2 regions of the Geobacillus sp. TFV-3 genome follow, and region 2 is predicted to be linked to the other one. Evidence: predicted binding sites of a transcription regulator. Region 2 holds the regulator's gene; the other holds the start of a gene.
What was found. The regulator LexA, encoded in region 2, represses DNA repair genes until DNA is damaged. The targets are predictions, from matches to a motif close to CGAACATATGTTCG.
Positions count from the first base shown of each region.

Region 1: BJQ97_RS16815 (DNA polymerase IV) is a predicted target of LexA. The motif match lies at 1,899-1,912, and genes of this name have one in related genera.

Region 1 covers NZ_MPSP01000001.1:3,322,710-3,327,138, forward strand. Annotated here, with positions in the region: gene BJQ97_RS16805 (ISL3 family transposase) at 1-879, shown strand, start outside; gene BJQ97_RS16810 (hypothetical protein) at 1,417-1,698, opposite strand; gene BJQ97_RS16815 (DNA polymerase IV) at 1,954-3,207, shown strand; gene BJQ97_RS16820 (YolD-like family protein) at 3,204-3,551, shown strand; gene BJQ97_RS16825 (helix-turn-helix domain-containing protein) at 3,614-3,931, shown strand; gene BJQ97_RS16830 (IS3 family transposase) at 3,928-4,429, shown strand, end outside.
Region 2 covers NZ_MPSP01000001.1:2,149,847-2,154,275, forward strand. Annotated here, with positions in the region: gene tkt (transketolase) at 1-420, opposite strand, end outside; gene BJQ97_RS10840 (DUF896 domain-containing protein) at 521-751, opposite strand; gene BJQ97_RS10845 (YneB family resolvase-like protein) at 881-1,534, opposite strand; gene yneA (cell division suppressor protein YneA) at 1,554-1,859, opposite strand; gene lexA (transcriptional repressor LexA) at 2,012-2,635, shown strand; gene glnA (type I glutamate--ammonia ligase) at 2,701-4,035, opposite strand; gene BJQ97_RS10865 (MerR family transcriptional regulator) at 4,075-4,429, opposite strand, start outside.

The sequences.
Region 1 (4,429 bases), 1.2 Mb from region 2:
ATCGCGACGGAATCGTTTCAACATTGGGTCGCCCAGTTATGCATCGGAAAAACGATTCAAGAAGTCGCTCGCTTGTTACAACTCGCCTATACGACAGTAGAACGCTGGTTTTATCAATATGCCCCGGCTCTTTTACCAACATCGAATCCTACAGTAGTATGTGTGGATGAATTCGCTTTCCGAAAGGGACATGATTACGGAGTAGCGGTGATGGACACACAGACTCGGAATGTCCTTTCCATTGCTTCTGGAAAAAATGAAGAAGCCATTGTGGAGGCGCTTCAACCCGTCGCCTCCAAAGTGAAGTATGTTGTCAGCGACTTGGCTCCTGCCATGAGAAAAGCCATTGAAAAGGTATGTCCAAAAGCCATCCATGTTCTTGACCACTTCCATGTGATTCAGTTATTCACCGATGCACTGGAACGTTGTCGCAAATACCTTGCCAAAGGCGGAACCAAACATGGAAGCGTTCGCCGCGTGTGCCGATGGTTAAGCCAACGTCCAGAAAAATTAACAGAAGAAGAGAGACAGGAAGTTCGACAATGGTGCCAAGAAAGTGCTTATTTACGTGATGTCTATCAAGCACTTCAACATTTCCGTTACGTATCCAAAAGCCAAACAAGAAAGCAAGCCGAAACTCGTTTGACCCAATGGTTTGACCGGTACCTTTTTAGCGACTGTGCCGCCGTACGCAGGATTGCCAAGGCACTCATCACTCGAAGAGACGCAGTGCTTTCTTGCATCGTTTTTTCTTACTCAAATGGTCCAATGGAAGGAATCAACAACAAAATAAAATTGATCAAAAGGCGAGGATATGGGTATCGAAATATCCAGCGTTTTACTTTGCGTGTCCGTCTAGAGACCTCTATCACATTTTAACGTAAAAATCAAGTACATCTTTTGGTGATGAACCAGTCTATTTACTATAGTTAATTTCGAAAATATAGAAGTAGATTCAAGCGAATTACATCATTTTCATATCTATAACTTTTGATTATAAGGAACCTTTACTAAAAACAGGTTCAATTATAAGAAATGTAGATAGCTACTTATCTTAACCTTCTAGCATATTAGTGTATCGTTGTCCAGATTTTATCCCATCTTGGTAATAAGGAGAATATTAACAGGCAACGGTAAAATTACAAAAAATTGCTTATTCATTTCTGATATTTGGATTTATATATATCGTTTATAAAGTAATTCGCAAGCGATAAATTCAATCTTCAACAAACGGGGGCTTTAGTTCAACAAGGAATAAAGCAAAGGACTAATAAACCGTCCCTCTTTCTTTTGGTGAAATATCAACACTATTGTTTAACAGAGCCAATGAAATAAAAAAAACCGATTTCCCAGTCAGGGAATCGACTTTGAGAACTCTTATTTCAACTAACCCACCTAATAGTTTAAGAATATTTTTTATGGTTCACTAATCCCCATTGCCAATAGCAAAAGAAAAGCAACGGCCAAAACCGCTCCATTTCCTATCAAGCTGATAATTAGCAGAAAGAAACGTTTAGTCATCAAACACGAGAACGCCGCGAATAAAATACCAATAATTGATAAGATACCATAAATTGTGATCACGAAATAAATATCAGCATTTGGACCTCTTTCGATATAGAAAATAATGATACTTATGATTACAGGCAACAAAGACGCGACACCTAATATATTTCCTACTTTTTTCTTGTCTAACACTACAAAACCCCCCTCTGTTGATAATAACTTTTTGAATTATAGCCATCCGTTAATTCAACAAGAAATCACCTCCACTTTCCAACATTATACATTATGTAAAGACCGGAGCAATCCGGTCTTTTTATTTTTGTCTAACAATTCCTCTCCCTGCTTATCTCCTTCTTTTCCCAGTTTTCACTTGACTTTTTTAACAAAATATAAGAACATATATTCGTAAATCAAACATATGTTCTTATAAAAGGGGTCTTTGCGTCGATGTGCTTCGATATTTCCTGGCTGCCAAAACATAAAATGTTGTGCATCGATATGAAGAGCTTCTACGCTAGCTGCGAATGCGTCGATCATGGACTGGATCCTCTCGAGGATTACGTCGTCGTTGTCTCAGATAAAAATCGAAGCGGGAGCGTAGTTTTAGCTGCGTCTCCGAAAATGAAGCAAGATTACGGAATCAAAACAGGAAGTCGTCTATATGAAGTTCCTCGCCGTAGCCATATCCATATTTTTAACGCCCGCATGAAGCGGTATTTGGAAATCAGCGTGCAAATTACAGAATTGTTTTCCACCTTTGTCCCTTTTGAAGCGATCCTCACGTACAGCGTTGATGAGAGCTGGATAACCCTAGACGGTACGGAAAAGCTGCATGGATCCCCCATGGAAGCGGCCCAAAAAATACGAAGCGCGATCTGGGATCAATTCGGTTTGCCTTCCTGCATTGGTATCGGTCCAAACCGTTTCATCAGCAAAGTCGTACTTGATGTATACGCCAAAAAACAAGGAATCGCTGAATGTACGTATGAAGAAGTTCCGAAAAAATTATGGCCAGTTCCGTTACGGGAAATCTGGGGCATTGGCAGCCGAATGGAGAAACATTTGAACAATATGGGAATGTACACGCTTGGAGATGTGGCAAACAGTTCCCTGGATCGCTTACGGAAACGGTTTGGCGTAATAGGAGAACAGCTCTACTATCATGCTTGGGGAATTGACTTAAGCCCTCCTTTTATCGACGCAAGGACCTTCCCTCAAAAAAGTATCGGAAAAGGAATTACATTACTGCGCGACTACTGGCGGGAAAACGAAATTTTAACAGTTGTGTTGGAGCTTTGTGAGGAAGTAGCAAAACGAGCGCGTGAAATCGGGAAAGTAGGACGCACCGTTTCGTTTAGCGTGCGCTATTCGCATAATGAAGGAGGATTCCATCAGTCCGTCACCCTCGACACCGGCACGAACTTAACAATGGATATCTACCGCATTTGCAAGCGGATTTTCCATAAGTTTTATGACGGGCGAAGCGTGCGCGTCATTTATGTGTCCCTTGAAAACTTAATGGATGAGGAATGTTTGCAGTTGTCCTTTTTTGAAGACAGAACAAAAGAACGCGCCCTTGCCAAAGTAATGGACGCAATCCGCGATAAATTTGGTCCCAACGCGCTATTGCGTGCCGTCAGTTACACGCCTGGAAGCGTTGCCCGCATCCGCAACAACTATATAGGAGGGCATCAGGCATGAACCATCGCGATCGTGGAATCATCAAATACTCGCCCTTTTTAATGCCAGAGCACCGCAAAATGCTAAAGGAGCTGCGTGAAAAAGAAGTGCGAATCCATACCTCCTGTCACGACGAGCAACAATATGAAGAATGGAATCGGATCATTTTCGAGGCGATGGAGTTTGCTTCTTATCTCTCGATTCAATACATACATAATTATCGTTTATGCTGCGTCATCGGTCGTGTTCATTACTACGATCAGTCAAACCAAATATTGCGATTCAAAGAAAAAGACAGTGGGAAAATCCATTATATCCACGTTTCATCGATTAAGGAAATAAAAATAGCCCCTTCCTCACCATGATATTATCCCTCTTGTGTAGACAGTGTAGAAAAAGGACACACTGCTATACAGGAGGGATTTTTTTGGATAAATCAAATGCAAAATACAAAAGCTATAGTTTTGAATTGAAATTACGTACAGTCATGATGTATTTGAATGAACAATTAGGCTATCGAAAAGTGGCCAAGAGAATGGGAATAAAAGATCCTAAAAGGGTACGTATTTGGGTAAAGAACTATCAACAGTATGGAGAAGAAGGATTAAAAGAACGTAGAGGAAAAACCATTTCCTCTAAACGGGGACGGCCTAGAAAGAAACCACTAACAGTAGAAGAAGAAAATCGAAAACTCAAAGCAGAAAATGAATTCTTAAAAAAGTTTATTGCTTTGAAAAGGAGGTGAAAACCAGAGACAGAACCGTCTTCTATTCCATCATTCATGATCTTAGTTGTTCCTATCCTATTTCTTTGTTATGTAAGATAGCATGTGTTTCAAGAAGCGGTTATTATAAGTGGCTGAAACGAAGAAATGTAACCACAGTGAGAGATTTAAGAAATCAGGACATCATGAATTTGATCGTGGAAGCCTATGAAGTATCCAATGGAACCTATGGTTATCCAAGAGTAAAGGCATACATTTTGCGGGAGTACGGGTGGAGAATCAATCACAAATGTATTTATCGTTTAATGAAGCAGATGAATCTTCAGGCGAAAATTCGTAGAAAAAAGCAAGTGTATAGAAAAGGTTCGGAAAGAATTACGGTATCGAACGTATTAAATAGACAATTTACAACGAGTAAACCAAATGAGAAATGGGTGACAGATATTACCTATCTCCTTTTAAACAACCAACGTCTATACTTATCCGTTATATACGATCTCTTTAACAGAGAAATTATTT
Region 2 (4,429 bases):
GTTGTATGTAGCCGCCAAATGCCGTTCCGCCATGGCCATGCCGACCGCCATCGCAATCCCTTGGCCGAGCGGTCCCGTCGTCGCTTCCACGCCCGGCGTATGGCCGTATTCCGGATGGCCCGGCGTTTTGCTTCCCCATTGACGGAATTGTTTCAAGTCATCCATCGATACGTCGTAGCCGCTTAAATGGAGCAAGCTGTACAACAGCATCGACCCGTGCCCGGCCGACAAGACAAACCGGTCGCGGTTGAACCAGTTTGGATTCGCCGGGTTATGATTCATAAATTTCGTCCAAAGCGTGTACGCCATCGGCGCCGCGCCCATCGGCATGCCCGGGTGCCCAGATTTCGCTTTTTCGATCGCGTCAATCGACAGCGTTCGAATCGTCGTAATCGCCAACTCCTCGATTGAATGCGCCATCGTCTTCCTCCCTTTCATCAACATGGTGTCATTTACTATCATATAGAAAATCGATCGGCTTGTACAACGTTATTTTCCGGGCCGCCCCTCTTTCGATCGTTTAATGGAAGCGCCGCCGCTGGCTTTCCTTTAATTTTTTCGGCGTCACGTCGTTGCCGGTTGGGTCAATGACCGTCACCGTATGCAGCATATCGGTCATCGTCTTGCGGAACGCTTGAATGTATTCGCGGCGCAGCTTCGCTTGTTCCAGCGTCTCCTCGGCCGACAAGCCGCCGGTTTTCGCTTTTTTTGCCAGTTCATTGATGCGGGCTAATTTATGTTTGGCAAGCATTGATCATCTCTCCTATCTGCCATATTCTCACTCTGTTTTATCTTATCTGATCAACCAGGAAAATGGCAACGATGGCATCTTCGTTTCCTTTTGCCCGCTCACCGCTTTAGGGCCAGGCGCCGCACACAATCAACACCGCCTTTGTTGCTCGTCCATATATTCCTGGTAACGGCGATGGACGGTCGCCTTGGACGCCTCGTAGCCAAAGCTTCTCAGCGTCGCGGCAATATCAGCAAACGTCAGTCCGCGCTCGCGCAAGCGGACGATCTCCTCAACCGGCAGATCGATTCGGTCGCGCCCGGCGTTTTCGCCCCGGCGCCTTAAGTTCCGCTCCGGCCGGTAGCCGCGGGCGATGGCCCGCTGCATGCCGCGCTTAATTTTGGCGTTATGTATTTTTCTTTGGTACTCCTCGACAATAGCGATGATGGATAACACCATCTCATCGGCCTCCGACAGCGGCATCTCCCCGCGATGGCTGGCGCTGTATATTTTCACCCCTTGCTTTTTCAAGCAATGCAGCACCGCCATGCGCGCATGGCCGCGCCCAAGCCGCGTTTCATCTTGAATGAGCAGCACATCGACCTCGCCTTCCTCGCAAAGCGAAAGCAGCTCCAACACGCCGTCGCGGTCGGCTTCATAACCGCTCGCCTGCTCAGCGATCACTTTGACGACTTCCAATCCACACTCGGCCGCCAGCCGCTCGAGCTCATCTCGCTGCCTCGCGAGCGACGTTTCCTGTTCAGCTTTGTCCGTGCTGACTCGGCAGTAAATGACCGCCCTCATGGCCCATCCCTTCTTTCCATCACTGATTGACGGCCACCGAGCCGCCCTGCTTTGATTTTAACACAGGAATGACAATTTGTTCACCGGCGGCAAGGCGCGGGCTCGGCAAATGGTTGGCATCGACGACCCAGCGGATGAACTCATCAGGCGGCATATGATGCTCCTGCTCGTACTGTTTTGCCAGCCCCCAAAGCGTATCGCCGGGAGCGACCGTGATCGTCACGTATTCTTTTTTATCGACCGGGCTGCTGGCGTAAACGAACCCCGCCAACACGAGCGCAAACAAAAATGAAAACAGAAAGTAATGCAGCAACGTTTTCTCCATTTCCCCCACCCTTTTCCAGAATGTTTGTTCGCTTGCTTTCATTATAACCAAGAACATTTGTTTGTGTCAACAAAAAATTCGAACTTATGTTTGTTTTTTCATCTTCCTCATGGTATAATGAAAGCAAACGATGTGGCGAGAGGTGTTAAAGAATGACGAAACTATCGAAACGGCAACAGCAAATTTTAGAGTTTATTAAACAGGAAGTAAAAACAAAAGGCTATCCTCCGTCGGTGCGGGAAATTGGGGAAGCGGTTGGACTGGCGTCAAGTTCGACGGTCCACGGGCATCTTGCGCGCCTAGAAAGCAAAGGGTACATCCGCCGCGATCCGACGAAGCCGCGCGCCATTGAAATTTTGGACAACGATATGACCAAGGAGAGAGAAAAAGAGGAGATCATCTCGGTGCCGATCATCGGCAAGGTGACAGCCGGCCAACCGATTACAGCGGTGGAAAACATCGAAGGCTACTTTCCGCTGCCGAAGCGGCTCGCCGTCGGCGAGGAGCAGGTGTTTATGCTTGAAGTGATGGGCGACAGCATGATCGAAGCCGGCATTTTAGACGGCGACTACGTCATCGTCCGCCAGCAGTCATCGGCCAACAACGGCGACATCGTTGTCGCCATGACGGAAGACAATGAGGCGACGGTGAAGCGGTTTTTCAAGGAAAAGGATCACATCCGCCTGCAGCCGGAAAACGCCCATCTTGAGCCGATCATCGTCCGCGACTGCACGATTCTCGGCAAAGTGATCGGCGTCTATCGCCTGTTCGACTGACTCGTGCCGGCCTGCGCCCATAAAAAAAGCTGCCCTGAAAAAAACGGGGCAGCTTTTTTTATGAATCAGTAGAGTTCCATATATTGGTCCAATTCCCATTGATGAACCGTTGTCCGGTACATATCCCACTCAATTTCTTTCGCCTCGACGAAATGCTCGAATAAATGTTTGCCGAGCGCATGAACCATCACTTCATCCGACTTCAAGTTTTCCAACGCTTCATGCAGCGTTGCCGGCAAATCGACGATGCCTTCTTCGAGCCGTTCTTCTTTCGTCATGACGTAAATGTTTCGATCCACTGGCGCCGGAGGAGTGAGCTTGTTGCGAATGCCGTCAAGCCCAGCGGCTAAAAGCACCGCCATGGCCAAGTATGGGTTGGCCGACGGGTCAACGCTTCGCACCTCAATGCGCGTGCTCATGCCGCGCGAAGCGGGAATGCGGATGAGCGGGCTGCGGTTGCGCGCCGACCAAGCGACGTAGCACGGCGCCTCATAGCCTGGAACAAGCCGCTTGTACGAGTTGACGGTCGGGTTCGTCACCGCCGTAAAGTTCGGCGCATGCTTCAGCACGCCCGCGATAAACTGCCGCGCCGTATCGCTCAACTGCAAGTCGCCGTTCGGATCGAAAAAGGCGTTTTCACCGTTGCGGAACAGCGACAGGTTGCAATGCATTCCTGAACCGTTGATCCCAAAAATCGGCTTCGGCATAAAGGTCGCATGCAATCCGTGTTTGCGGGCGATCGTTTTGACGACGAGCTTAAACGTTTGAATGTCGTCGCACGCTTTAATCGCATGGGCGTATTTAAAATCGATCTCATGCTGGCCCGGAGCGACTTCATGATGGGACGCTTCGATTTCAAACCCCATTTCCTCAAGCTCGAGCACAATGTCGCGCCGGCAGTTTTCCCCGAGATCCGTCGGCGCCAAATCGAAATAGCCGCCGCGATCGTTCAGCTCCATCGTGGGGTGTCCTTTTTCGTCAAGCTTGAAGAGGAAGAATTCCGGCTCAGCTCCTAAGTTAAAGGCGTTGAAGCCGAGCGCTTCCATCTCTTTCAGCATCCGCTTTAAGTTATAGCGCGGACAGCCTTCAAACGGCGTGCCGTCCGGGTTGTAAATGTCGCAGATAAAGCGGGCGACTTTTCCTTTTTCTGCAGTCCACGGGAAAATGACGAACGTATCCAAGTCCGGATACAAATACATATCCGACTCTTCAATGCGGACAAATCCTTCGATCGACGACCCGTCAAACATAATTTTGTTGTTAAGCGCTTTCTCCAGCTGGCTGATCGGAATTTCGACGTTTTTGATCGTGCCCAAAATATCGGTGAATTGCAGGCGGATGTACTTGACATTTTCCTCTTTGACGATGTGTAGAATGTCGTCACGCGTATATTTTGCCATGTCCAAACTCCTCCCCGGCTCGGAAATCATTTTCCGTCATTAATGAAAGAAGCGAGCGAGATCTCCCTGGCGAAGCGATGCGCGCTGGAACCGGCCGGCCTGCAGCAATTCATTCCGCAAAATTTCGCGCAGTTCTTCGTCCGACAGCTTCGGTTTTCCTGCTTTTTCGACTTTCTCCGCCTGCCCGTGGCGCCCTTCCTCCCGCGCGGCAAAAATTTGCTTAATGCCCGCCAAGTTGACTCCTTGGTCGATCAAATCTTTAATCTCGAGCAAGCGGTCAATGTCATTGAGCGAAAACAGCCGCCGGTTGCCTTCCGTACGCGCCGGCGTGACGAGGCCATGTTCTTCATAATAGCGGATTTGCCGGGCCGATAAGTCGGTCAGCTGCATCACA